2 regions of the Caproicibacterium lactatifermentans genome follow, and region 2 is predicted to be linked to the other one. Evidence: a T-box and tRNA genes for the amino acid it is inferred to sense, from the RefSeq annotation. Region 2 holds a T-box; the other holds one or more tRNA genes.
What was found. The T-box of region 2 lies ahead of pheS (phenylalanine--tRNA ligase subunit alpha). A T-box ahead of a tRNA ligase gene usually reads a tRNA of that ligase, here a tRNA-Phe.
Positions count from the first base shown of each region.

Region 1: it encodes a tRNA-Phe, which carries the amino acid that the T-box ahead of pheS (phenylalanine--tRNA ligase subunit alpha) is inferred to sense. The anticodon was not compared.

Region 1 is NZ_CP046051.1:1,115,804-1,119,198, forward strand. It holds gene GJQ69_RS05395 (MATE family efflux transporter) at 1-647, opposite strand, end outside; gene GJQ69_RS05400 (DNA-deoxyinosine glycosylase) at 631-1,164, opposite strand; tRNA gene GJQ69_RS05405 (tRNA-Cys) at 1,239-1,313, opposite strand; tRNA gene GJQ69_RS05410 (tRNA-Gly) at 1,319-1,394, opposite strand; tRNA gene GJQ69_RS05415 (tRNA-Phe) at 1,398-1,473, opposite strand; tRNA gene GJQ69_RS05420 (tRNA-Asp) at 1,479-1,555, opposite strand; tRNA gene GJQ69_RS05425 (tRNA-Val) at 1,561-1,637, opposite strand; gene hslO (Hsp33 family molecular chaperone HslO) at 1,724-2,626, opposite strand; gene GJQ69_RS05435 (YerC/YecD family TrpR-related protein) at 2,694-3,023, opposite strand; gene lysA (diaminopimelate decarboxylase) at 3,156-3,395, opposite strand, start outside.
Region 2 is NZ_CP046051.1:452,489-455,883, forward strand. It holds gene pheT (phenylalanine--tRNA ligase subunit beta) at 1-482, opposite strand, end outside; gene pheS (phenylalanine--tRNA ligase subunit alpha) at 533-1,552, opposite strand; T-box leader at 1,606-1,827, opposite strand; gene GJQ69_RS02220 (hypothetical protein) at 1,982-2,527, shown strand; gene acpS (holo-ACP synthase) at 2,521-2,892, shown strand; gene GJQ69_RS02230 (NAD(P)H-hydrate dehydratase) at 2,889-3,395, shown strand, end outside.

The sequences.
Region 1 (3,395 bases), 660 kb from region 2:
AGGAACTGCCCAATAATCGTTGCAATCGCTGCACCGGCAACGTCCATATGCAATGTAAAAATAAAGATTGGGTCCAATATAATATTAGCAACCGCCCCTGTCAGTTGGAAAATCATGGGATATACCATGTTTCCAGTTGCGCCAATGACTTTTTCAAGGTTAGCTTCAAAGCAAAAGCTAAAAGAACCAATGCACACAATTTGCATATACTGCACAGCCCACTTTAGGATTTGTGGATTTTTTGTGAAAGAATGCGCAAATGGAGCTGCCGCAAAAAGGCCAAGAAGCAGAAAAAATACATAGTTAAGGGCACTGAGCAGCACGCCATGGTCCGCCGCCAGATTTGCTTCCTTTATTTTTTTCTCGCCAAGCCGCCGGGCAATCAGTGAATTCATGCCGATGCCAGTACCAATACAGACAGCAATTAAAAGATTCTGTATTGGAAAGACCAATGAAACTGCTGTAATAGCGCTTTCATTGATGCGAGAAACAAAAATACTGTCTACAATATTATAGAGCGCCTGCACCAGCATAGAAAAAATAGTAGGCAATGACATGCTAATGACTAAAGGCACCATTTTTTGTACACCCATACGGTTTGGCTGTGGTGTTTGCTTTGATTCAATTTGCTTAACAGCAGTTTCCATTCTTTTCTTTTTCTTCTCCTTCTTCTACTTTCTTCGCGATATAACGATATTCCTGTACGAGTTCAGTAAAAGAAACTCTGCAATTTGCCGGGCTAGTGGACGGTAAAGAAACCGCTTGTAAATGCGTCGTAGGAAAAACCAATTTTTGGTACAGGGAATATGCTTTCTTCCCTGTTGTAAAGACGGCATATACATTTGTCCTGCTTAGCAGCTTTGGAATATCATTTGGCTGTGGGTCCTTGATACTTGAATCATCTGCACCACTAATAGAACAGGCACGAAGTACGTCCCATAGTGCAATATGATTTTGTAGCAGCAAGGTTTTCTTTTCGTTTATGGTACTTGGTACCGGCTGATGAAAGACAGTTGCCAATACGCGCCAAAAACGATTTTGTGGATGTCCATAATAGAATCCGGTTTCACGCGACTTTGGCGATGGCATGGTGCCCAATATCAGGACACGGGAATCAGCCGCAAAAACAGGTCGCAGCGGATGTTCAACTGTTTGAGTATTCATGTTCCCGGTTACTTCCTCCATTCAGATAAAAAAAAAGTAAACAGAGAAAACAAAGCTCTCTGTTTACTGCGACATGGAGGCGTCACCCAGATTCGAACTGGGGCATCAGGGTTTTGCAGACCCATGCCTTACCACTTGGCTATGACGCCAAACATGGAGCGAACGACGAGGATCGAACTCGCTACCTCCACCTTGGCAAGGTGGCGCTCTACCAAATGAGCTACGTTCGCAAATGGTGCCTCCGAGCGGAATCGAACCACTGACACGGGGATTTTCAGTCCCCTGCTCTACCTACTGAGCTACAGAGGCAAAAATGGCGACTCGGAACGGGATCGAACCGTCGACCTCTAGCGTGACAGGCTAGCGTTCTAACCAGCTGAACTACCGAGCCACTGCTGGTGGGAACAATAGGACTCGAACCTATGACCCCCTGCTTGTAAGGCAGGTGCTCTAACCAGCTGAGCTATGCTCCCAATTTTTGCTGCGCTGCTGTTGTTTATCAGCGACGTGTATTATAATACACCATCATTTGATGAATGTCAAGGGATTTTTTAAAAAATTATTTGTTGTTTTTGCTTTTTTCGACAGTAGCCGCCAAGCACTGCAGTTCTTCCTCGGAAAAACGATATTTACGCCCACAAAATTGGCATGTTGCTTCCGCATATCCAGTTTTCTTATTTGCCAAAGAACGAATGTCTGCTGGAGACAGCGTTGACAGCGCGCGCAGCACCCGCTGTTTTGAACAGCCACAGGCATAGGCTACTTTGCTTTCGTCCAGCTTTTTAAACGGCATTCCCTGTAAAGCCAGGTCACACATATCTTCTATGCTATTCCCACAAGCCAGCATTTTTGTAACGGCGGGCAATTTTGCTGCATTCTTCTCCAGCTGTTCCAGCTCATCCCCTGTAACACCCGGCATACCCTGTATCAGCAAGCCGCCGGCCAGTATCTGCGCCTCGTTTTCTTTTCCCACCAAAACACCCAAAGCACACACCGTAGGTATCTGCTCACTATATGCATAGTACGCTGCCAAGTCTTCTGCAATTTCTCCTGACACAAGCTGGGTCTGTCCCGAGTAGGGTTTATGGCCCTTATCATCGCGGACAACGGTTAACAGACCATTACGGCCAACAACTCCACCTACGTTCAATTTTCCGTTTGGTTTCAGCGGAAGGTCCGCTTCAGGATGTACAGCATATCCGTGACAATTTCCAAAGCAGTCTGCTTCTGCCGTTAAGCTCCCAATTGGGCCTCCACCACTGATTTTCACTTGTAAGCTGGAGCCCTGGTCTTTCAACATGGCACCCATCATAGATGTTCCTGTCAGTAAACGGCCCAAAGCGGCTGTTGCGGTTGGACTGGTATGGTGAATCTGCTGTGCTGTTGCTACCATGTAAGTAGAATCTACAGCACAAGCCATAATGTGGCTGCTTTCTGTAAGGCAACGAATCATTCTATCCATAAAACTTGGTCTTTCCTTTTTATGAGTTTCCAGTAAAATCTACGTAAGTATACATGGCCAAAATTGTTTATTGGTCATTCTTCGTTTCTTTTTTGTCGTTTTCTTCTGCTTTTTTATCCAAGCGGTCAAAAACCAACTTATAACCATCGCACCCGTAATTTAACGAACGGTTTACTCGGCTGATTGTTGCAGTAGATGCATGTGTGATGTGTACAATATGCTGATAGTTCTGCTTTGTACTCAACATATGCGCAACCAGCAAGCGTTGTGACATGGCCTTAATCTCCGGCACGGTGCACAAATCCTCAAAAAAAGCATAGCATTCCTCTGGAGTCTTTAAAGAAAGTACCGCCTGAAAAAGGAAATCTACACTGTCATCTTTAATTTTTGAATTCAAATCAGTTCACTCCTACATTGTTCATTGCAATATTTTGTCGTTGTTCCTATTTAAAATTTTACTCTAAAAAAGTGCAAAAGTAAAGGGCATTTTGCTGCCCTTTACCTCATGCTGTATTCTATTCACTAAGACTTACAAATCGTTCTGCACAAGGTCTGCATAGGATTCTCTGCGCACAGCGACACGCGGGCTGCCGTCCTTTACAAAGACGACCGCCGGGCGTGGAACACGGTTGTAATTAGACGCCATTGAATAGTTATAGGCACCGGTGGAGAGAACCGCCAAGATGTCCCCGGGGGCGCACTTCTGGATAGGTGTGTGTTCCTGTATCAAATCGCCGGATTCGCAGCAGCGGCCGGCAATCGTCACGGT
Region 2 (3,395 bases):
TCATGAATATCCATACCCAGCTGCAGCTTGCAGCCGTCCGTTTCCGTCAGCACCATAATGCCATCCTCTATGGTGGAGGGGAAGTCATGGGTAGTCAGACCAAGCTCGGCAATGCCGCACAGCATACCGTTGCTTGCCACACCGCGCAGCTTGCCGCGCTTAATTTTCTTGCCGCCGGGCAGGGTGCTGCCGTGCAGTGCGACCGGCACATAGTCGCCGACCTTCAGGTTTTGGGCGCCGGTGACAATCTGCAGCGGCTCCTCGTTTTCATTTACCGTTGTTTTGGTAATCCACAGGTGGTCACTGTCTGGATGGCGTTCCAGCGATAAAACTTTGCCGACCACCACTTTGGAAATCTCTTCACCTTCGGTGCTCCAGCTTTCCACTTTGCTGCCGCTGAGGGTAATAGATTCTGTGAACTGGCGCAGCGGCATGGGGGGCAGGTCCACAAATTCTTTGAGCCAACGCATTGAAAGATTCATTATTTAATATATCCCACACTTTCCGTTATACACTGAGTAATTACACCGCTTCAGAACTGTTCCAAAAAGCGGACGTCATTTTCGTAAAACAGACGCATATCATCGATGTTATACCGACGCATGGCGATGCGTTCCAAACCGATGCCGAACGCAAAGCCGGAGTACTCCTCCGGGTCAATGCTGCAGTTGGAAAGGACCTTCGGGTGCACCATGCCGCAGCCGAGAATTTCAATCCAGCCTTCGCCCTTACACAGGCGGCAGCCTTTGCCGTGGCAGTTGAAGCACTGTACGTCCACTTCGGCGCTGGGCTCCGTGAAGGGGAAGTGATGCGGACGGAAACGTACTACGCTGTCCTCACCGTACAGGCGCTTAATAAATGTTTCCAGTGTGCCCTTCAGGTCGGCAAAGGTAATGCCGTGGTCCACGACCAGCCCCTCTATCTGGTGGAACAGCGGGGAGTGAGTGGCGTCTACAGCGTCACTGCGGTAAACACGCCCCGGCGCGATGATGCGGATAGGCGGTTTCTGGCTCTGCATGGTGCGCACCTGCACCGGGCTGGTCTGGGTACGCAGCAGGACCTTGTCGTTGATATAGAAAGTATCCTGGTCGTCGCGGGCCGGGTGGTCCTTTGGAATATTCAGTGCCTCAAAATTGTAGTAGTCATACTCTACTTCCGGGCCTTCTGCGATGCTGAAGCCCATGCCGAGGAAAATCTCTTCGAGGTCTTCCAGTGTCAGCGTTAGCGGGTGTTTGCAGCCCAGATGGCGCTGTTTGCCGGGCAGGGTTACGTCCACCGCTTCGGCCTGCAGGCGATGCTGCAGTTCCAGCTGCTTCAGTTCCTCCCGACGCTCTGCAACAGCGTCCTCTATTTTGGCGCGCACGTCGTTGGCCAGTTTGCCGACCACGGGGCGTTCTTCCGCGGACAGATTTCGCATCTGTTTGAGAATGCCCGTTAGGGAACCTTTTTTTCCAAGGTAGCGCACACGCAGCTCGTCCAGCCCCTTCTGGCTGTCGGCGCCGTGCAGCTCCTGCAGCGCTTTGCTGCCGAGTGCCTGCAGTTCTTCTTTTATCATGTTACGGTCCTCATCCTTTCCGCCGCAAATAAAAAAAGCCCCCGCCCCACATAAGGGGCGAAGGCTTGTAAATCTTCGCGGTACCACCCTAATTTTATACTTTTGCAGCCGATAACGGGGCCGTCCGTTCCCGCCTACTAAAAGGTGCAGTTCAGCGGGAACGCTCAAAAGGGAACTTCACAAACCCGGTGCAGGCGGGCACGTTTTCAGCCGACGGCGTGCCCTCTCTGTTCCTGTGCGGCGGGTGCTACTTCCTTTGTCACAGCGTTTACGGGGATATTTAAATTTATTATAGCATGGGTAGCCCGGAAATGCAAGGTGGAGCGTCTCCGGCCGTTGTATTTCTGCTCCGCCTATGTTACAATATTTAGCATATAAAGAACTGCCATAAAAGCTAAAATGCGGAAAACCGGAGGAACCCTGCAAATGGACATTTTCTGTGAAGAGATTATCAAACGTAAATTCAGCGCAAAGGACGCGGGCATTTTGCTTTTGTGTCTGGTCGGCGCCGTTGTCATTCTGCTGTTACCCATGATTTTCACGCCGCTGCTGTACTTCTTTATCTTTATTTTGGCCGGTGTTGGTTTTGGCCTGTATTACCTCATCACCAGTATCGACTGGGAGTTTGAGTACAGCATTACAAACGGCGACTTCACCTGTGATAAAATCATTCACCGCCGCAAGCGCAAGCCGCAGTTTTCCATTAACCTGCACGATACAGAGGAGATTGGAAAATACGACCCGCAGAAATTTACCGGCAGAAAATTTGATTACGTTTATCGGGTGGGTCGAACTGTCGGCGGCACCGACGGGGAGTGGTATTTGGCTGGCCATTACGGACAATACGGCAGACTGCTGGTGGTTTTTAGTCCCAGTGATAAAGTACTGAATGCGATTCATCCGTTCATCAAGCGTACAGTGGACACTTCCGCGTTGCCGAAACCGCAGGCGGCGGACAAACCGGCATGCTGACGACAGGGCTTGACTTGTGTGAGATTGACCGTATTCGGCACTCCATGCGGAACCCGCGCTTTTGCGGGCGCGTTTTGGGAGAATGGGAATATGAGCAGCTGAAAGAACGCGGGTTTCCGCCGCAGAGTGTTGCGGCTTCTTTCAGCGCAAAAGAAGCGTTTGGTAAGGCGATGCACACGGGCCTTGCCGGCTTTTCCCTGCGGGAAGTGCAGCTGATGCGCAAGCCGAACGGTGTACCGTACCTCGCATTAAGCGGCGCGGCGGCACGGCTGGCGGACGGGTGGCAGTTTTCGGTCAGCGTGACGCACACTGCTGCTACGGCGGCGGCGGTCGTACTGGGTGAACGAAAGGACGCTGAAATATGAATTGGATTCCTGAACAGCTTGCTTTTTCTGTTGCGAAGCAGCGCCCAAAGGACAGCAACAAAGGCACCTTCGGGCGCCTTTTGTGTATCTGCGGCAGTGCGGGTATGGCCGGGGCCGCTATGCTGTGTACAGGTGCGGCCCTGCGCTGCGGCACGGGACTGGTGGACGCCGCTCTGCCGGAGAGTATTTACCCCATTGTGGCGTCCCGTCTGCCGGAAGCGGTGTATACCGTTTATCGGGAGGACGACTTTTCACCGGTACTGCACTCCCTGCGGAAAGCCTCCGCCTGCGTGCTGGGGTGCGGCCTTTCCACTGCGCACCCCGAACGGGTGCGGAATGTATTGCGTGCCTGCTGTGATCCGCTGGTGTTGGACGCCGACGGTCTGAACTGCATTGCAGAAGATGTTTCCGTGCTGGACACAGTTTCGGCGCCGCTGGTGCTTACGCCACATCCGGGAGAGATGGCACGGCTGCTGCATTGCTCGGTCGAAGATGTGCAGGCG